DNA from 2 places in the Streptomyces sp. NPDC050988 genome. Region 2 is predicted to be linked to the other one. Evidence: riboswitches for the same ligand, from Rfam matches in the RefSeq annotation. Region 2 holds a riboswitch; the other holds the start of a gene.

Region 1 (3,480 bases), on a different contig from region 2:
GGCGGGCGGCCACCCGGCCCTCGCCGTCCAGACCCTCGCCGGACGCGTCGAGGAACTCTCCGCGGACCACGTCGTCGCCGCGACCGGATACCGCGTCGACCTCGCCGCGATGGACTTCCTCGGGCACGAACTCCGTACGGAGCTGGCGGTGAGCCGGGGGACACCGAAGCTGGGCGCCGGGTTCAGGTCCTCCGTACCCGGGCTGTACTTCACGGGGCTGCCGGCGGCGGCTTCGTACGGTCCCGTGATGCGGTTCGTGTGCGGGACGGAGTTCGCCTCACCGCGGTTGGTCCGGCATCTGGTGGGGGCGCGCGGCTGAACGGAACCTCCGCTTCGTGCGCGCACGCATCGACCCGTCGCCGACGCCGCCGAGCGGCACGAAGGGCGCGCGGGTGCCGCGTCCGTGGGACGGGGCGGGGCACCGGGAGATGGGACCCGGCGGCGGGCGACGGGCCGGTTGACCGGGGGCGGGGGAGCGGGCAGGGCATGGCCAACTGTTCGCCTTCGCCTGCGATTTGCCTCCGATCGGCCGACGGATGGTGCCTGTGACGACCTCTGTGCCTGACGAGATACCGGACGACGTCCGGTTCCCGTCGAGTCGTTGGGGCGTTCGATCCGTATTCTCTGATCATGGCCGCACCGATCGCATATTCACTCATCGCCACTGACCTGGACGGGACGTTGTTGCGAGGCGACGACACCCTTTCGGACAGGTCACGCGCCGCGCTGGCGATGGCAATCGGGAGAGGTGCCAGGCACCTCGTGGTGACGGGGCGCCCGGCACCTCGCGTACGCCCCCTGCTGGACGAACTGGGCAGCCGGGGACTGGCGGTGTGCGGTCAGGGGGCGCAGTTGTACGACGCAGGCGCCGAGCGCATGGTGTGGTCGGTCACCCTCGACCGTGAGCTGGCCGAGACGGCGCTCGGCAAGATCGAGGCAGAGGTCGGGGACCTGTACGCCGCGGTCGACCAGGACGGGGTCGACGGCCTCACGCTCATCGAGCCGGGGTACGAGATGCCGCACCCGACGCTCCCCGCGGTACGGGTCCTGCGCCGCGACGACCTCTGGACGGAACCCATCAGCAAGGTGCTGTTGCGCCATCCCCTGCTGTCCGACGACGAGTTGGCGTCCGCGGCCCGCGGAGCGGTCGGTTCCCTCGCCACGGTCACGATGTCCGGCCCCGGCACAGTCGAACTCCAGCCATGTGGAGTGACCAAGGCGACGGGTCTCGCCCTGGCGGCCGAACACCTCGGCCTCACTCCCGCCACCACGATCGCTTTCGGTGACATGCCCAACGACATTCCGATGTTCGACTGGGCGGCCCACGGCGTCGCGATGGCCAACGCCCACCCCGAACTCCAGGCGGTGGCCGACGAGGTGACCCTCTCGAACGAGGAGGACGGCATCGCGGTGGTACTGGAACGGCTCTTCGGCTCGCGGTCCTAGTTCTGCGTCAGGGGTCTGCGTCAGGAGAAAGCCGGGCGTGCCCGCGGAGAGGTCGGTCTCCCTCGCCGCGGGCACACCCGGCACCGTTTCCCTGGCCACGGGCACGCCCGGCACCGGTCGGCCCGATACCGCCCCGGTACCGGCCCGAAACCGGCCCGCTCAGTAGGCCCCGAAGACGTTGTCGATCGAGCCGTACCTCGCGGCGGCGTAGTTGCACGCCGCCGTGATGTTGGCGACCGGGTCGAAGGGGTCCATCGAGGTGCCGGCCACGTGGTAGGCGTTGAAGGTCGGGTCGATGGTCTGGAGGAGCCCCTTCGACGGCGTACCCGCGGCCGCGTTGGAGTCCCAGTTGTTCATGGCCCGCGGGTTGCCCGACGACTCGCGCATGATGTTGCGGTAGATGCCGTCGTACGACCCCGGGATGCCCTGCTGGGCCATGATGTCCAGCGACTCCCTGATCCAGCCGTCGAGGTCGTTCGTGTACGTCTTCGCGGCGGCGGGGGTGACGGCGGACGCGGTGGACGCCTTGGTGGCAGTGGCCGTCTTTGCCGAGCTCTGGGCGTTTTTCGTGCCGACCGTCAGCTTGAGGCCTGGGCGGATGACCGCCGGGTCGTCGCCGATGACCGCGCGGTTGGCCTTGTACAGGTTCTGCCAGCCGCCGCTCGTGGAGTGCTTCTTGGCGATCTTGGTCAGGGTGTCGCCCGCGACCACCTTGTAGGTGATGAGCGAGACCTGCGGGACCGCGGCTGGTGCGACCTGGGCGGCCTGCGTCGGCTGTGCGGCGTGGGCGCCGGTCGCGCCCACGATGGGGAGCGCGAGCGCGGCTCCGCCGGTTCCCGCGGCGACGATGCCGCGCGTGAGGGTGTTCATTCTGGTGCGGCGGTGCTTGCCTCGTGCGGCCATGGCGCGTTTCCTCTCCGACGCCTGCGAGGTGAGCTGTCGGGTTCGGGCGGGAGTTGCCCGGCCGCATGGTGCACGCGGCTTCACCCCGAGCCGTTCCGGAATCCGGACCGGCGGCCTACCTGGGTCCCCCGCTCCTGCCGTACGCGAGTGAATGGGTGGTTGGGATCTCCGGGCGGCGGCAGGATTAGGCGGTCCATCCGGAGTGACGTGAACGTATGCGAGAGCACATGCCGTGAACAAGCCCAGAATTCACATGGAGATGCCATTTGCCTGTTCGGGGCAGATGGTAATTCTTGATCCATTCGGAAGGTGAAGTTCAACTTGCTTTGAGCAAAGGTGAATCGACCGGCTCCGCAAAGCGGCCGTCCCGAGCGGACGTGACCCAATTCACGTGCACAGGTGGGGAATTAGGTGCGCCACGTGCCTAATACGGGCAAGTCGGGCGGAGTCGGGATGTCCGCCCAGTCGGCATAAGGGACTACTTGTCCAGAAACGTTCTCTCTGCTCTTCGAGGTGCCGGAGAGTTCAGCCTTCTGGGTTCCAGAGAGTGAGTACGTCACGCAGTTTCTGCCGGTGGCTGTCGATCCAGTTCCGGGGAAGATCGACGGGAACGCACACCGGGGCCATGGAAATCGTGTCGTCCTCCACGATCACCTTGTGGCAATCCCGTTCTCCCGTGAGCCGAATGGGAATCGACGGGTCCTCGCTCCACCGTCATCAGCGGGTGCCGGCCGAGGACCGTGATCCTGACCGAATTGCCCTCCTCGTCGGCGAGGAGCGCGAGGTCCGTCGGGCCGGTGCGGTGGTCGGCCGGGAGGTCGGCGTCGCAGAGGGCACAGACGAAATGGGCGTCCTGTACGGAGTTCCACTCGGCGCAGGACGCGCAGCGGCGGTAGGTGACGGGTTGCTCGCGTACGTGACCGCCCGGCCGGACGAGGTCCTCGCGAAGCCCAACTTCCCGGCGGCGCGCACCGGTTTCCCGTCCGCGCAGGCCACGTGCTCGGAGCGGCGTGGGGCCAGGCGCAGGGTCACGGAGGCGTCGACGACGAAGGTGAACGGCTCGTCGAGTTCGTCGGCGGGGCTGGCGGACAGGAAGGCGTCGAGGTCGGCCCGGGTCCGGATCCGGGTGCC
Region 2 (3,480 bases):
CTGCTGGAGGAGCGGATCGTGTTCCTCGGGACGCCGATCGACGATGTGTCGGCGAACGACGTGATGGCCCAGTTCATGCACCTCGAGTACCAGGCGCCCGACAGGGACATCTCGCTCTACATCAATTCGCCCGGTGGCTCGTTCAGCGCGATGACGGCCGTCTACGACACGATGCAGTTCGTCAGCTGCGAGGTGGAGACCATCTGCCTGGGGCAGGCGGCGTCGGCCGCGGCGGTGCTGCTCGCGGCCGGCACACCGGGCAAGCGGTACGCGCTGCCGGGCGCCCGCGTGCTGATCCACCAGCCGTCGTTCTCCGAGCCCGTCCAGGGACAGGCGTCCGACCTGGCCATTCAGGCCGACGAGTTGATGCGTACCCGTGAGCAGTTGGAGGAGATGCTCGCCCGTCATTCGGGCCAGAGCCGGGAGCGGATCGGTGCGGACATCGAGCGGGACAAGATCCTGGACGCGCAGGCGGCACTGGAGTACGGACTGGTCGACCGGATCGTCGCGAGCCGGAAGTCCACCCAGAGTGCACCCGGCGCGAGGTGAGCGGCCGATGCTCCCACCCGAGTTGCCGCCGCTGCCGGCCCTGACGCGTGCCGAGGCCGAGCTGATCGACCGTTACCTCGAAGTGGTGGACCTGCTCGGCCGGATCAACCCGGCCCACTCCGGGGACACCTACCGGGGGTTGCGGGCCGCCCAGGCCCTGGTCGGCAAGGCTGCCGCGCTGCGTGACGCGCTGGCCCTGATGCACCAACGCGGCGAGCACGAGGTGCACGCGCCGACCCTGGCGCGGGCGCTGCGCGTCCTCGACGGTGAGCGCCGAGCGGGCCGGATCGCGCTACCGCCGCGCTCCGACAGCTGACGTACCGCCACCGACCCGGCGTCACGCAGGCATCTGACGGAACGTCCGGTTCAGGGTTCAAACGGACCGAAAGGTGTACCACCGAACAGCGTAGTCAGGGCTGCTTTTACAGGCCCGTGGAGGTTGCGCAACACGCGTAGCCTCCGTACGGAATAAGACGTTCCGGTGCTGGTACGAGGGTCGTCGACCCCCTCGACGCCCTCCCGTGGGAATGGCTGTCCACCCGAACGGGTGAGTGGTGAGTAAGCCCACAAATCGCCGATTCCGCTCGGCTTTTGGGACATCCGTGCGTCAAGATCCCTTCCGACGACAAGCCCCCGCCACAAGCGGCGGGGCGATCCGGGCGGACGCCGAGTCCTGCCGCCGCCCGGATGACCGGTCGACAGAAGTGGATCGGCAGGAGTGGAGGACCCAGGCACGACGGGTCGCCGGAACGGTCACGCCATGACCGGGCCGAGCAGCCCTTGGGGTGAAGCCGCGTCAGCGGCCGGGCAACTTCGCCAGCCCGAATCCGACAGGTCATCCTTCACAGGCGGCTGACGAAGGGTTGCGCATGACTGCGCTCAATCGTGTCCCGTCGCTGTTCAGCAGGGCCGGTACCGCATCGGCTCTCACCATCGCCGCTGTCGGCGGCGGCATCGTGGCCCCCGGATTCACGTCCGGCGCGGAAGCGGCCACACCCGCGACGAAGGCACTCCAGGTAGCAGCCTCGAAGAAGGGCTCCCCGTACAAGTACGGAGCCGTGGGGCCCAAGCGCTTCGACTGCTCCGGCCTCACGCTCTACTCGTTCAAGAAGGCGGGCAAGTCCCTGCCGCGTACGGCCGCCGCGCAGTACAACAAGACGAACCATGTCTCCGCTTCGAACCGCAAGCAGGGAGACCTGGTCTTCTTCCACTCGGGCCGGAACGTGTACCACGTCGGCATCTACGCCGGGAAGGGACGGATCTGGCACTCCCCGAAGACCGGGGAAGTGGTGAAGCTCCAGAAGATCTGGACGAAGAGCGTCTGGTACGGCCGGGTCAGGTGACCCGCCCAGGAGGTGGCCGCGGTGATCGCCGCGGCCACCTTCCGGGGCCCGGTGCGTGATATTCGCCGCAGAGTGGTTACTCCTTCACTTATGGGCGACCTTCATCACCACGAGGAGCGCAACGAGACACGGCTTGAGCGCGCCGACCGCAACTTCAACGAACTGCTCCAGGAACTGCGGGTCACGCAGACCGGGGTGCAGATCCTCTTCGCCTTCCTGCTCACCCTCGCGTTCACCCCGCGCTTCCCCTCCCTGGACTTGTTCCAGCGCACCACGTACGTCGTCACGCTGCTGCTCTCCGTACTGACAGCCGCCCTCTTCACCGCCCCCGCCGCGCTGCATCGCCGGCTCTTCCAGCAGGGCGCCAAGCCTCAGGTCGTGAAGGCGTCCTCGCATCTGGCCGAGATCGGGCTCGGAGTGCTCGCGCTCGCCCTCTCCGGTTCGGTCCTGCTCGTCGTGGACGTGGCGACGAGCCGGGCGGGCGGCATCGCGGCCGGTGCGACCACCCTGGTCGTCTGCGCGGGGCTGTGGGCGCTCATCCCCCACCTGATGCAGGGCTCCGCCGACGAGGACTAGCGGGCACCTTCGCGCCACCGGTGGTACGAGGACGAGCCCGACGCCGAGCAGGGCGAGCGCGGCACCGACCTCGACGGCGCGGGTACGGCGCTCAGTCCGCCGTCACGGGCTGCACCGGCGCCGTCCAGGGCAACATGATCGAGACCGTCTTGCCGCCCTCTCTGGTGGGCCGGACCGTCAGCTTGCCGCCGCACTCGGCCGTCAGCCAGCGGACGATCACCATGCCCCGGCCGTTGTCCTGCTGGACGGCCGCGGGCAAACGTTTCGGGAAGCGCGGGTGGCTGTCGGTCACGCCGATGCGCAGTTGTTCGTCGCGGTCGAGTTCGATGTCCACCGTGAAGGTGGGCGACTGCCCGAACGTGTGCTGTACGGCGTTGGTGGCGAGCTCCGAGACGATGAGCCGGACCGTGTCGGCCGCCTCCGTGTCGGATGGAAGTCCCCATTCGGCCAGCACGTTCATGACGTATGTGCGGGCGGCGTAGACCGAGGCGGGATCGCTCGGCAGAGTGACGGATGCTTCCTGGTGGTCTGCCATGGCGAGGTCGTCCCTTTCCCACGGGACCGGAGTCCGACACGAAGCGGATGACTTCGAGTACGGTCCCGGACTGGTGCTTGCGCCAGAGTGCCACTACCTCGGCGTTCGCGGTGCCGATCCACCGAGATATGCATATATCTGTCGCTCGAAGCGGTGAACTCTGCGACGGCCGACCGTATTTGGGCGGGGGGCCGGTTTGTCCTCTACGGTCGGCGTGACGCCGGACGATATAGCGCCGGCGCGACGGTCGGAAGGAGACGGCCATGCAGTACGGTCCCGCTGTGCGCCGCCGGAAGCTCGGTGCCGAACTGCGTGCCCTGCGTGCCCGTGCGGGCCTCAAGAGTGGCGAGGCGGCCCGGCTCGTCGGCTGGCACCAGTCGAAGGTGAGCCGGATCGAGACCGGCCACAGCGGGGTGAAGCCGGCGGACGTGGAGCTGCTGCTCGACGCCTACGAGGTCCGGGACGCGGAGCTGCGCG

What was found. A riboswitch is a leader RNA that binds a small molecule or an ion and turns the genes downstream of it on or off. The one in region 2 is predicted to bind cyclic di-AMP.
Region 1: another riboswitch for cyclic di-AMP. It lies ahead of ACIBEI_RS45065 (transglycosylase SLT domain-containing protein); the one in region 2 lies ahead of ACIBEI_RS10450 (C40 family peptidase).

What each region holds. Positions count from the first base shown of each region.
Region 1 covers NZ_JBITFQ010000041.1:33,460-36,939, forward strand. The annotation lists gene ACIBEI_RS45055 (FAD-dependent oxidoreductase) at 1-319, shown strand, start outside; gene ACIBEI_RS45060 (HAD family hydrolase) at 631-1,446, shown strand; gene ACIBEI_RS45065 (transglycosylase SLT domain-containing protein) at 1,606-2,349, opposite strand; cyclic di-AMP (ydaO/yuaA leader) riboswitch at 2,353-2,517, opposite strand; gene ACIBEI_RS45070 (DUF5959 family protein) at 2,875-3,003, opposite strand; gene ACIBEI_RS45075 (hypothetical protein) at 3,026-3,480, shown strand, end outside.
Region 2 covers NZ_JBITFQ010000003.1:490,367-493,846, forward strand. The annotation lists gene ACIBEI_RS10440 (ATP-dependent Clp protease proteolytic subunit) at 1-549, shown strand, start outside; gene ACIBEI_RS10445 (hypothetical protein) at 557-865, shown strand; cyclic di-AMP (ydaO/yuaA leader) riboswitch at 1,204-1,415, shown strand; gene ACIBEI_RS10450 (C40 family peptidase) at 1,419-1,892, shown strand; gene ACIBEI_RS10455 (DUF6328 family protein) at 1,983-2,468, shown strand; gene ACIBEI_RS10460 (ATP-binding protein) at 2,560-3,003, opposite strand; gene ACIBEI_RS10465 (helix-turn-helix domain-containing protein) at 3,267-3,480, shown strand, end outside.